2 regions of the Paraburkholderia sp. SARCC-3016 genome follow, and region 2 is predicted to be linked to the other one. Evidence: predicted binding sites of a transcription regulator. Region 2 holds the regulator's gene; the other holds the start of a gene.
The links. The regulator FNR, encoded in region 2, switches genes on or off when oxygen is low (the NO sensors DNR and NnrR bind a similar motif). The targets are predictions, from matches to a motif close to TTGATNNNNATCAA.

Region 1 (4,187 bases), on a different contig from region 2:
TTTGCGCACGCGCACGCTGCGCGTAATCGCGCACGACGTCGAGCGACGGCCAGTCGGACGGTTGATCGGTCGGGAATCCACCATCGACCGGGTCGATGCCGAACGCGAACAGCTTGTCGAGGTTGGTATCGAACACCGGCAGCGGGAACAGGCGGCCTGCGAACAGGTTGTGGTCGAAAGCCTCGAGATGGCCGATATAAAAGACGATGCGGTGACGTTCGCGGATCGGTCTTTCGTACAGATGTTCGGGTTTGACGACGGCAAACAACGTATCCGTCACGCGACGGGCGTCGTGCAGACGTTGAACGAGCGGGTGTTGCAAACGAAGATCGCGATTCATTTCGCCGGGTCTCCTTGCGAAGGGGACGGGTTTAAGACTGTAGCGCGTATTCGCTCTTCATGTGAAGTGCGTGGGCAAAGTCCCGGCGACGAGCGATCTAACGGTTACAGGTCACGCAGCCCCTCCAGATCGACAATGCGAATGAATTTGCCGCGCGCGTCAATCAGGCCGCGCTTCTGGAATTTCGACAACGTGCGGCTGACCGTTTCGAGCGTCATGCCGAGGTAACTGCCCATGTCTTCGCGCGTCATGCGCAGATTGAATTCGGCCGACGAATAGCCGCGCTGCGCATTGCGCTCCGACACATCGAGCAGAAAGGCCGCAACGCGTTCGTCGGCGTTCAACGAGCCGAGCGTGAGCATCTGGCTCGCCTCGCGCACGATCTGCTCGCCCATCAGCTTGTGCAGCCGTTCCTGCAACGCGCCGCTTTCGCGGCACAGGCGCTTGAGGGCGGCATATGGAACGATGCACACGGAACTGTCCTCGAGCGCGATCGCGCTGCACGCATGCGTGTCGCTGCTGACGCCGTCGAGTCCAAGCGATTCGCCAGCAAGACGCAGACCCGTCACCTGTTCGCGGCCGTCGCGGTGCGCCATGGTCGTCTTCAGCGAGCCGGAGCGCACCGCATACAGGTTCTCGAACGGAGCGCCGGCGCGATACAGCGGATCGCCGCGGCGCACCGCGCGCGCCTTGCAGATCAGCGCTTCGAGCTTCGGCAGTTCTTCCGCCGACATGCCTTGCGGCATGCACAGATGGCGCATCGCGCACGTGGAGCAGCGCGCGACGTGGCGGCCCGCCGGGATGGCGGAGGCGCAGGCCGACGGGCCCGCGGAGCCTGCAGCGTGGGCGCGCGTGAGCGGCTGCGCGGCGATCGGAGTAGTGGCGGGTGTCAGCATGGCGAAGGGCGCTGTAAGGAAAGAGTGCCCCATTGTCCCACTGCGTATGCGCGCCACTTCGCGTCAAAATGACGCTGCCCCCGTTGCGCGGACCGGTTGTCGTCTTTATGCGGGGTTTTCATGGGCCGCCGCGGCGGGTACCAGCAGCACCGGCAGCGTCGATTGACGCACGCAGCGCTCCGCAACGCTGCCGAGGATCAGCCGCTGCATGCCGCGGCGCCCGTGCGTGCCCATCACGAGCAGGTCAGCGTGGTAGTCGGCCGCGGCCTTCAGCACGAGCGTCGGCACATCGTCGTTCGGCGATGCCTCGCCCACCGTCACGTCGCCGCTGACATTGCGCGCCTGCATCGCCTGCGTGAGTTCGACGGTCAGTTCCTTGCCCTGCTGGACGAACTGCTTTTGCAGAATGCCCGGATCGTATCCGGGCGCTTCGAAATACATGGGTGTGTTCTCGACGACGTAGTAGGCGCGCAATGTTGCGCCGAACGACGCGGCGAGATGAACTGCGGCTTCGAATGCGCCGCGCGAGGTCTTACTGCCGTCGACTGCTACAAAGATGCGTTTGTACATGGAAGCTCCGCACATTAAAAGGTGTCGATGGTGCGTCTATTGCAAGGAAAGCTTAATTGACTGGAAGCTCGCGTGTGCGAACTCGCATGATGTCAATCAAATGCTTAGCAAGTTTCGGTATCCGCCGCGGCCGCCGGCAGTGCTTCCTGAGCCTTGCGGCGCTTACGATTCGGACCGGTGCTGCATGCAGGCAGTATTCTTTTTTATCGTGTGGTTCGTGTGATTTGCCTTACAATTATGCATCATGATGACAAGCCGCCTGCCAAGATGAGCAACGAGCGAAAATCGACGGGCCTACCCGACAAGATATACGGCGATATCCTCAACCGCATTCTCGAGGGCGAATACAAGGCGGGCGAGCGGCTGCCGACCGAGCACGCGCTCGCCGAACGCTTCGAGACGTCCCGGCCCACCGTGCGCGAGGCGCTTGCGCGGTTGCGCGCGGACGGAATCATCGTCACGCGGCATGGTTCGGGCACGACGGTTGCCCGGCGCCCCGATCCGGATGTGCGTCGTTTCGCGCCGCTCGAATCGCTTTCCGATATTCGCCGCTGCTACGACTTTCGCATCGTGACCGAAGCGGGCGCCGCTTCGCTTGCCGCGCAAATGGCCGACGACGGAGACATTGCCGCGATCGAGCATGCTTGGAACGAGCTCGAGCGCGTGATCGAAACGCAAGGGATCGGCGCGAAGGACGACTACGCATTTCATCTTGCGGTCGCACGCGCGTCGAAGAACCAGTTCTTCATCACGATGATGTCGTTCATTGAAGAACAGATCGCTTTCAGCATGAACCTGTCGCGCAACCTTTCGCTCGTGAAAACACTCGAGCGGCAAAGGCTCGTGCAAGCCGAGCATCGCGCGGTACTCGAGGCGATTCGCGCGCACGACGCTAGGGCTGCCGGCGACGCAATGCGCACGCATCTGATGAACGCGCGCGATCGCATGTTCGGTTCGTGAAGCGGCGATGCGCTGACTTTCCTTTCCACCTTTCAGGCCGTTTTTGTCGTGCCTTTTTGCGCGCTTGACCGCGTCGTGCCGAAGTGAATCCTCCACAACCGAAGTCTGTTGTCCTGCCCTTTCGCGATGCTTTGCTGGCCATGCTCGGCATCGGCCTCGTCAATATGCTGGTCGCGCTCGATCAAACGGTGGTCAGTACCGCGTTGCCGTCGATCGTCTCCGAGCTGCGCGGCTTCGAGTACTACGCATGGATTGCAAGCGCGTATCTGCTCGCGTCGGTCGTCACGGTCCCGGTGTTCGGCCGGCTCGGCGACTATTTCGGCCGCAAGCGCTTCGTAATCGCCGCGGTGATCGTGTTCACGGTCGCTTCGCTGTTGTGCGGCGTCGCGACAAGCATGCCGTTTCTCGTCGTGGCGCGCGGACTGCAAGGCGTCGGCGGCGGGATGATGGTCGGCACCGCGTTCGCGTCGATTCCCGATCTGTTCCCCGATCCGCGTGAGCGCGTGCGCTGGCAGGTCGTGATGGCGGCTGCGTACGGTATCGGTACGGCGGCCGGTCCGTCGCTTGGCGGCTGGATGAGCCAGCATCTCGGCTGGCGTTCGACATTTCTCGTCAATCTGCCGGTCGGCGCGCTCGCGCTGTATTTCATCTGGGCGCATTTGCCGTATTACAAGCGCGAACACGTGGGCGAAGTGCGCATCGATTGGGGTGGCGCGCTGCTCGTCGCACTCGTGCTCGGCGGTCTTCAGACGTTTATCGAGGCCGTGCCGAAAGACGGGTTGACGGGCGCGAACGTCGCGCTCGCCGGCATCGTCGGGGTCGGTGCGGCGCTGCTGCTGGCCTGCGAGCGCCGCGCAACGCACCCTATCATCCCGCTCGATCTGTTCAAGGACGCGCAGCTCGTCACGCTGTTCACGCTGTCCGTGTTGTCCGGCTTCGTGATGTTCTCGCTGATCTTTTTTGCGCCGCTGCTGCTGCAAGGCGGATTCGGGCTGTCGCCGCAACAGGCCGGTCTGCTCGCGACGCCGATCGCCGCGTGCATTGCGATCGGCAGCATGATCAACACGCGTGTCGTCATTCACATGTCGCGGCCGACCATGATTCTTTCGATCGGCTTCGGGCTGCTCGTCGCGGCATCGATCGGGCTCTCGGTCGCGACGCCTGTGACGCCGCATCTGTATCTCGAGCTTTCGATGGCGGCCGTCGGCGTCGGACTTGGCTTTATCCTCAACAATCTGAACGTGTTCGGCCAGGAAATCGCGGGGCGCGAGCGCTTCGGCATCACGACCGCGCTGTTGCAGTCGACGCGCATGGTCGGCGGCATGCTCGGGACGAGCATCGTCGCGACGATCGTCAATCGCCGATATGTGTCGGGTATTGACGACACTTTGCGCGTGCTCGGCGAGCCGGTCGCCGCAAAG
Region 2 (4,187 bases):
CCATGCGATGGCTTCTGTCCACGTGGCTCGCCTGCGCCGATGCACCTATTCGACACGGTCTCCACCGGCGGCCCTTGACGTACGTCAAGCGCGCCCGGATGAGTCAGCGCGTCGTCGGCCGATTGACACACGTCAAGACCCGCGCAAAGGATCGGACCATGATGGAACGCAGCAGATGCCCGCCAGGACGCCAGAACGGCGCCGATTGCGTGAATGGCAATGTGCTACGTTGGGAGGAGCATCATGGGCATCGGCATGCAGATCGTGTATCTCGGCTTTGCCGGCTCGCGTGAACTCGAAGGTGAAGCGGGAGCGCAGCTCGTGCGCCTCGAACGCTATAGCAATCTGCTGTCGGGCTGCCATCTTGCGATCGAGGCATTGCGTCCGCGCAGCAGCCACCCGGTCTACGACGTGCGCCTCGATCTGCTGCTGCAAACATCGGGCTTCAAGCCGCTCGAGCACTGTTCCGATGAAGTTCCGCGCCTCGCGCTGCAGCGTGCGTTCGATCTGGCCGAGCGCGAACTCGCCACGCTCGCGGGGCGGGCGACAGCGCGCGCGCATTAGCAGGCGATTACATCTGGTCGTCCGCGAATACGCCGTGCTCGGGCGCCGAACCCGTGCTGTCGAGGCATTGCACATGCCACCGTCCGACGATCGGCGCGTGATGGGCGCGGCGGTACCACAGCGCGCGGCCGCTTTCTCCTTCGAATGGTCCTTGAGCGTGTGAAAGATCGAGCTTTTCGAGCACGCATAGCGCGTGTCCCGTATGTTGCCCGTCGATGCGCGTATCGGGACCCGAGATTTCGAACTCGCCCCATTCCGGCAGATCGATGACCGCGTGGCCTTCGCGCGACCATTTGCGCGCCGCCAGGTCGAGCCACAGAATGGCGTAGACCGAAGGGTCCGCGCAGTCGAAGGTGTCGAGATGTACGGTGATTCGCATGGCTCTTCCGGTGTGGAGTGTCGTCGCGCAGCGGCAACGGAGATTCAGGCGCGGCCGGCGAGTCACTGACTCATGACCCACTCGATGAGCGTATGCGCGTCTTGGGCGGACAGCGGCGGCCCGCCGCGCTCGGCGGAAACCGGCATCGGCATGTCGCCCCAATGCGCGCGGCCGCCGGCACGCAGCTTCTGTTCGAGCATACGGATCGCGTCAGGATTGTCGCGATATCGCTCGGCGATCTGATGAAACGCCGGTGCGAGAAAAGGGGCGTCCGACGTGTGGCAAAACATGCAGTGTTGCTGATCGACGAGCTCCGTGGGCTCGACGCGCTGCGCGTGCGCCGCGCCGACTGCGGCGAAGCCCGACACGGCGAGGCAGGCTGCGATCAGGCGCAAATGTATTGCTGGCATAGACGTGGGCTCCTTTTCGCCACCACTTTAAAGAAAGCCGCCATAGCGCCATTGACGCACATCAAGTGCCGATTGCAGGAGCGCGGCGTCGGCGAGCCCGCTTGCGCAGGCATGTGCTCAAACGCGCGACAGTCCTTCCAGATCGACGATGCGGATCTGCCTGCCGCGCGTATCGACGAGCCGTTCGCGCTGGAACTTCGAGAACATGCGGCTGACGGTTTCGAGTTTCATGCCGAGGTAACAGCCGATCTCTTCGCGTGTCATGCGCAGATTGAACTCGGACTGCGAATAACCGAGCGCCTTGAAACGCTTCGACAGATTCAGCAGGAATGCTGCCACGCGCTGTTCCGCGGTCATCGTGCCGAGCAGCATCATCAGCGACGATTCACGCACGATCTCGCCGCTCATCATCCGGTGCACGTGATGCTGCATGGCGCGTATTTCGCGGCAGACCGCTTCGAGCTGCATGAACGGAATCACGCAGACGACGCTGTCCTCGAGCGCGATCGCATCGCAATTGTGGCGGCTCGTGCATACGCCATCGAGACCGAGCGCTTCGCCCGCGATCTGAAAGCCCGTGACCTGTTCGCGGCCGTCGCGATGCATGACGATGGTCTTGAACGAGCCGACGCGCACCGCGTAGATGCTCTGGAACGCATCGCCGGCGCGGTATAGCGCCTCGCCGCGATGCACGGGGCGCGTCGTGCAGATCACCGCATCGAGCTGTGCGAGCTCCGCGGCGGAGAGGCCAGCAGGCATGCAGACCGAGCGCATCGAGCAGCCCGAGCAACGCACGGCGGTCCGCTTGCCGGATTCGGCGCCCGGCGACGGATCGACCTGATGAATCTGATGGAAGGCGTGGGCCGGCGCGGCATATGGCGCGGCCTGTTCGGCGAGTGCGAATGACATGATCGGCTCCTCGTTAATCAATGGCGCGCCGCCGGCGCGCTAACGAAAGGTCTCGGATGGTGTTGCACGCTGCGTCGAACTCGGCAGTCTTGTCGAAAAAGTAATGCGCACCGGCTTTGCTGCACGCGGCGCGGAACGCCGCTCCCGAATGATTCGTCAGCGCGATCGTCACAATGTCGGGCAGACTTTTCGCGAGCGCCGAAATCAGTTCGATGCCGCTGCCGGCCGAAAGCCGCAGGTCGATGACCGCGACATCGGGACGGCACGCGCGAATCGCGTCGAGCGCCGTTTCGCTGTCTTCGGCTTCGCCGACAATCTGCACGCCGGCCAGCAGTTCGAGCAGTTGCGCGATATTGCGTCGGACGCTCGCCGCATCTTCGACGAGAAACACTTTGAGGGGGGCGCGGTGCACATCGGTATCCATGCACCGCAGTATCGTCGCTGCTATCTCAAAAAAGAATCGGCGACGGTGGAAGTTCGAGTAGGGCGCTGCGGTTTTTTGTAGGCGGTTTCCTACACGGGGAGAGCGGGAACGGAACGGCCGCGTCCCGGGCGGGTCTCGCGCGTCAGGCTTCGTCCTGATCGTCGAACAGCTGATGGCGCATGGCGTAACGCACGAGCGCGGCTTCGTGCGGCATCTGCATCTTTTCGAGGATGCGCATTTTGTATGTACTGATGGTCTTCGAACTCACGCACAGCGCCTGGGCGATTTCGGTAATTGTCTGACCAGCGGCGATGCGGCGGAACACGTCGAATTCGCGATCGGACAGCCTTTGATGCGGCAATGTGTCCGCCGGCTCGTTCAGGCTTTGCGCGAACCGCTCGGCCATCGCAAGGCTCACATAGACGCCGCCCGACGCGATCTTCGTCAAGGCGCCGACGAGTTCGGCGCTGGCGCTTTCCTTTGTCAGGTAGCCGGACGCACCGGCCTTGAACGCGCGCACCGCATACTGCTGTTCCGCATGCATCGTCAGCACGAGGATGCGCAGCTCCGGTTTTTCTTCCCTGATCTGCTTGATGAGCTCGAGGCCGTTGCGGCCGGGCATCGAGAGGTCGAGCACGAGAATCTGCGCCGGCGTCTTGCGGATCAAGGCGATGGTCGTGATGCTGTCGCATGCTTCGCCGGCGACCTCGAAGCCGCTTGCGCTCTGCAGGATGTGGCGCAATCCGTCGCGCACCATCGCGTGATCGTCGGCAATCAAAACCCGGGTCATAGGAGCGTCTCTTCCTGTTGTACCGCGCGTAACGGAAAGGAAACGGTAAGGATAAAGCCCTTGTCCTTCGCTGTCTCGATAGTAACCGTTCCGTCAAGCATGCGTGCGCGCTCGCGCACGCCGATGAGGCCGAAAGTCCTGCCCAGCTCCGCTTGGTGCTGCGTGCCGGGCCAGCGGGGCGGCTCGTCCGCGCCCCGCCCGTCGTCGACGACCTGCAGCGTGCAGAGGCCCTCGTCGGTCGCGAGCCGCAAGCGGACGTTCGTCGCGTCGGCGTGACGCGCGACGTTGTTCAGTGCCTCCTGAACGATGCGGAAAATCGCGGTGGCCGCCTCGCGCGTGAAATTCGTCTGCTCTGCGTGGATATGCTGCTCGACCGGAATGCCGTACCGCTGATTGAAGTCGCGCGCGAGCCAGTCGATCGCCGGCAGCAGGCCGAGGTCGTCGAGCATGACCGGGCGCAGGTCCGCGGCGATGCGGCGCAGCGATGCGACCGTGGAATCGATGAGCTTGCGCATGCCGGCCAGCATCCGCAGCGCTTCGCCGGCCGCGGCCTGCGCGCCGGCCGGCTGGCCCGTTTGCGCGGGCGCGAGCGCCTGCTCGGCCGACGACAGATCCATTTTCAGCGCGGTCAGCTGTTGGCCGAGGTCGTCGTGGAGCTCGCGCGCTATGCGCATCTTTTCTTCCTCGCGCACCTGTTGCAGATTGGCGGAC

Region 1: the regulator FNR is predicted to act here: its motif matches at 1,893-1,906, upstream of QYH69_RS34200 (universal stress protein).

What each region holds. Positions count from the first base shown of each region.
Region 1 covers NZ_JAVHZD010000056.1:18,705-22,891, reverse strand. The annotation lists gene QYH69_RS34210 (SUMF1/EgtB/PvdO family nonheme iron enzyme) at 1-340, opposite strand, end outside; gene QYH69_RS34205 (helix-turn-helix domain-containing protein) at 445-1,236, opposite strand; gene QYH69_RS34200 (universal stress protein) at 1,342-1,806, opposite strand; gene QYH69_RS34195 (FadR/GntR family transcriptional regulator) at 2,074-2,766, shown strand; gene QYH69_RS34190 (MFS transporter) at 2,907-4,187, shown strand, end outside.
Region 2 covers NZ_JAVHZD010000004.1:202,453-206,639, forward strand. The annotation lists gene QYH69_RS06255 (hypothetical protein) at 244-564, shown strand; gene QYH69_RS06260 (DUF3564 domain-containing protein) at 572-943, opposite strand; gene QYH69_RS06265 (c-type cytochrome) at 1,006-1,353, opposite strand; gene fnr (fumarate/nitrate reduction transcriptional regulator Fnr) at 1,471-2,262, opposite strand; gene QYH69_RS06275 (response regulator) at 2,276-2,686, opposite strand; gene QYH69_RS06280 (response regulator transcription factor) at 2,829-3,476, opposite strand; gene QYH69_RS06285 (PAS domain-containing sensor histidine kinase) at 3,473-4,187, opposite strand, start outside.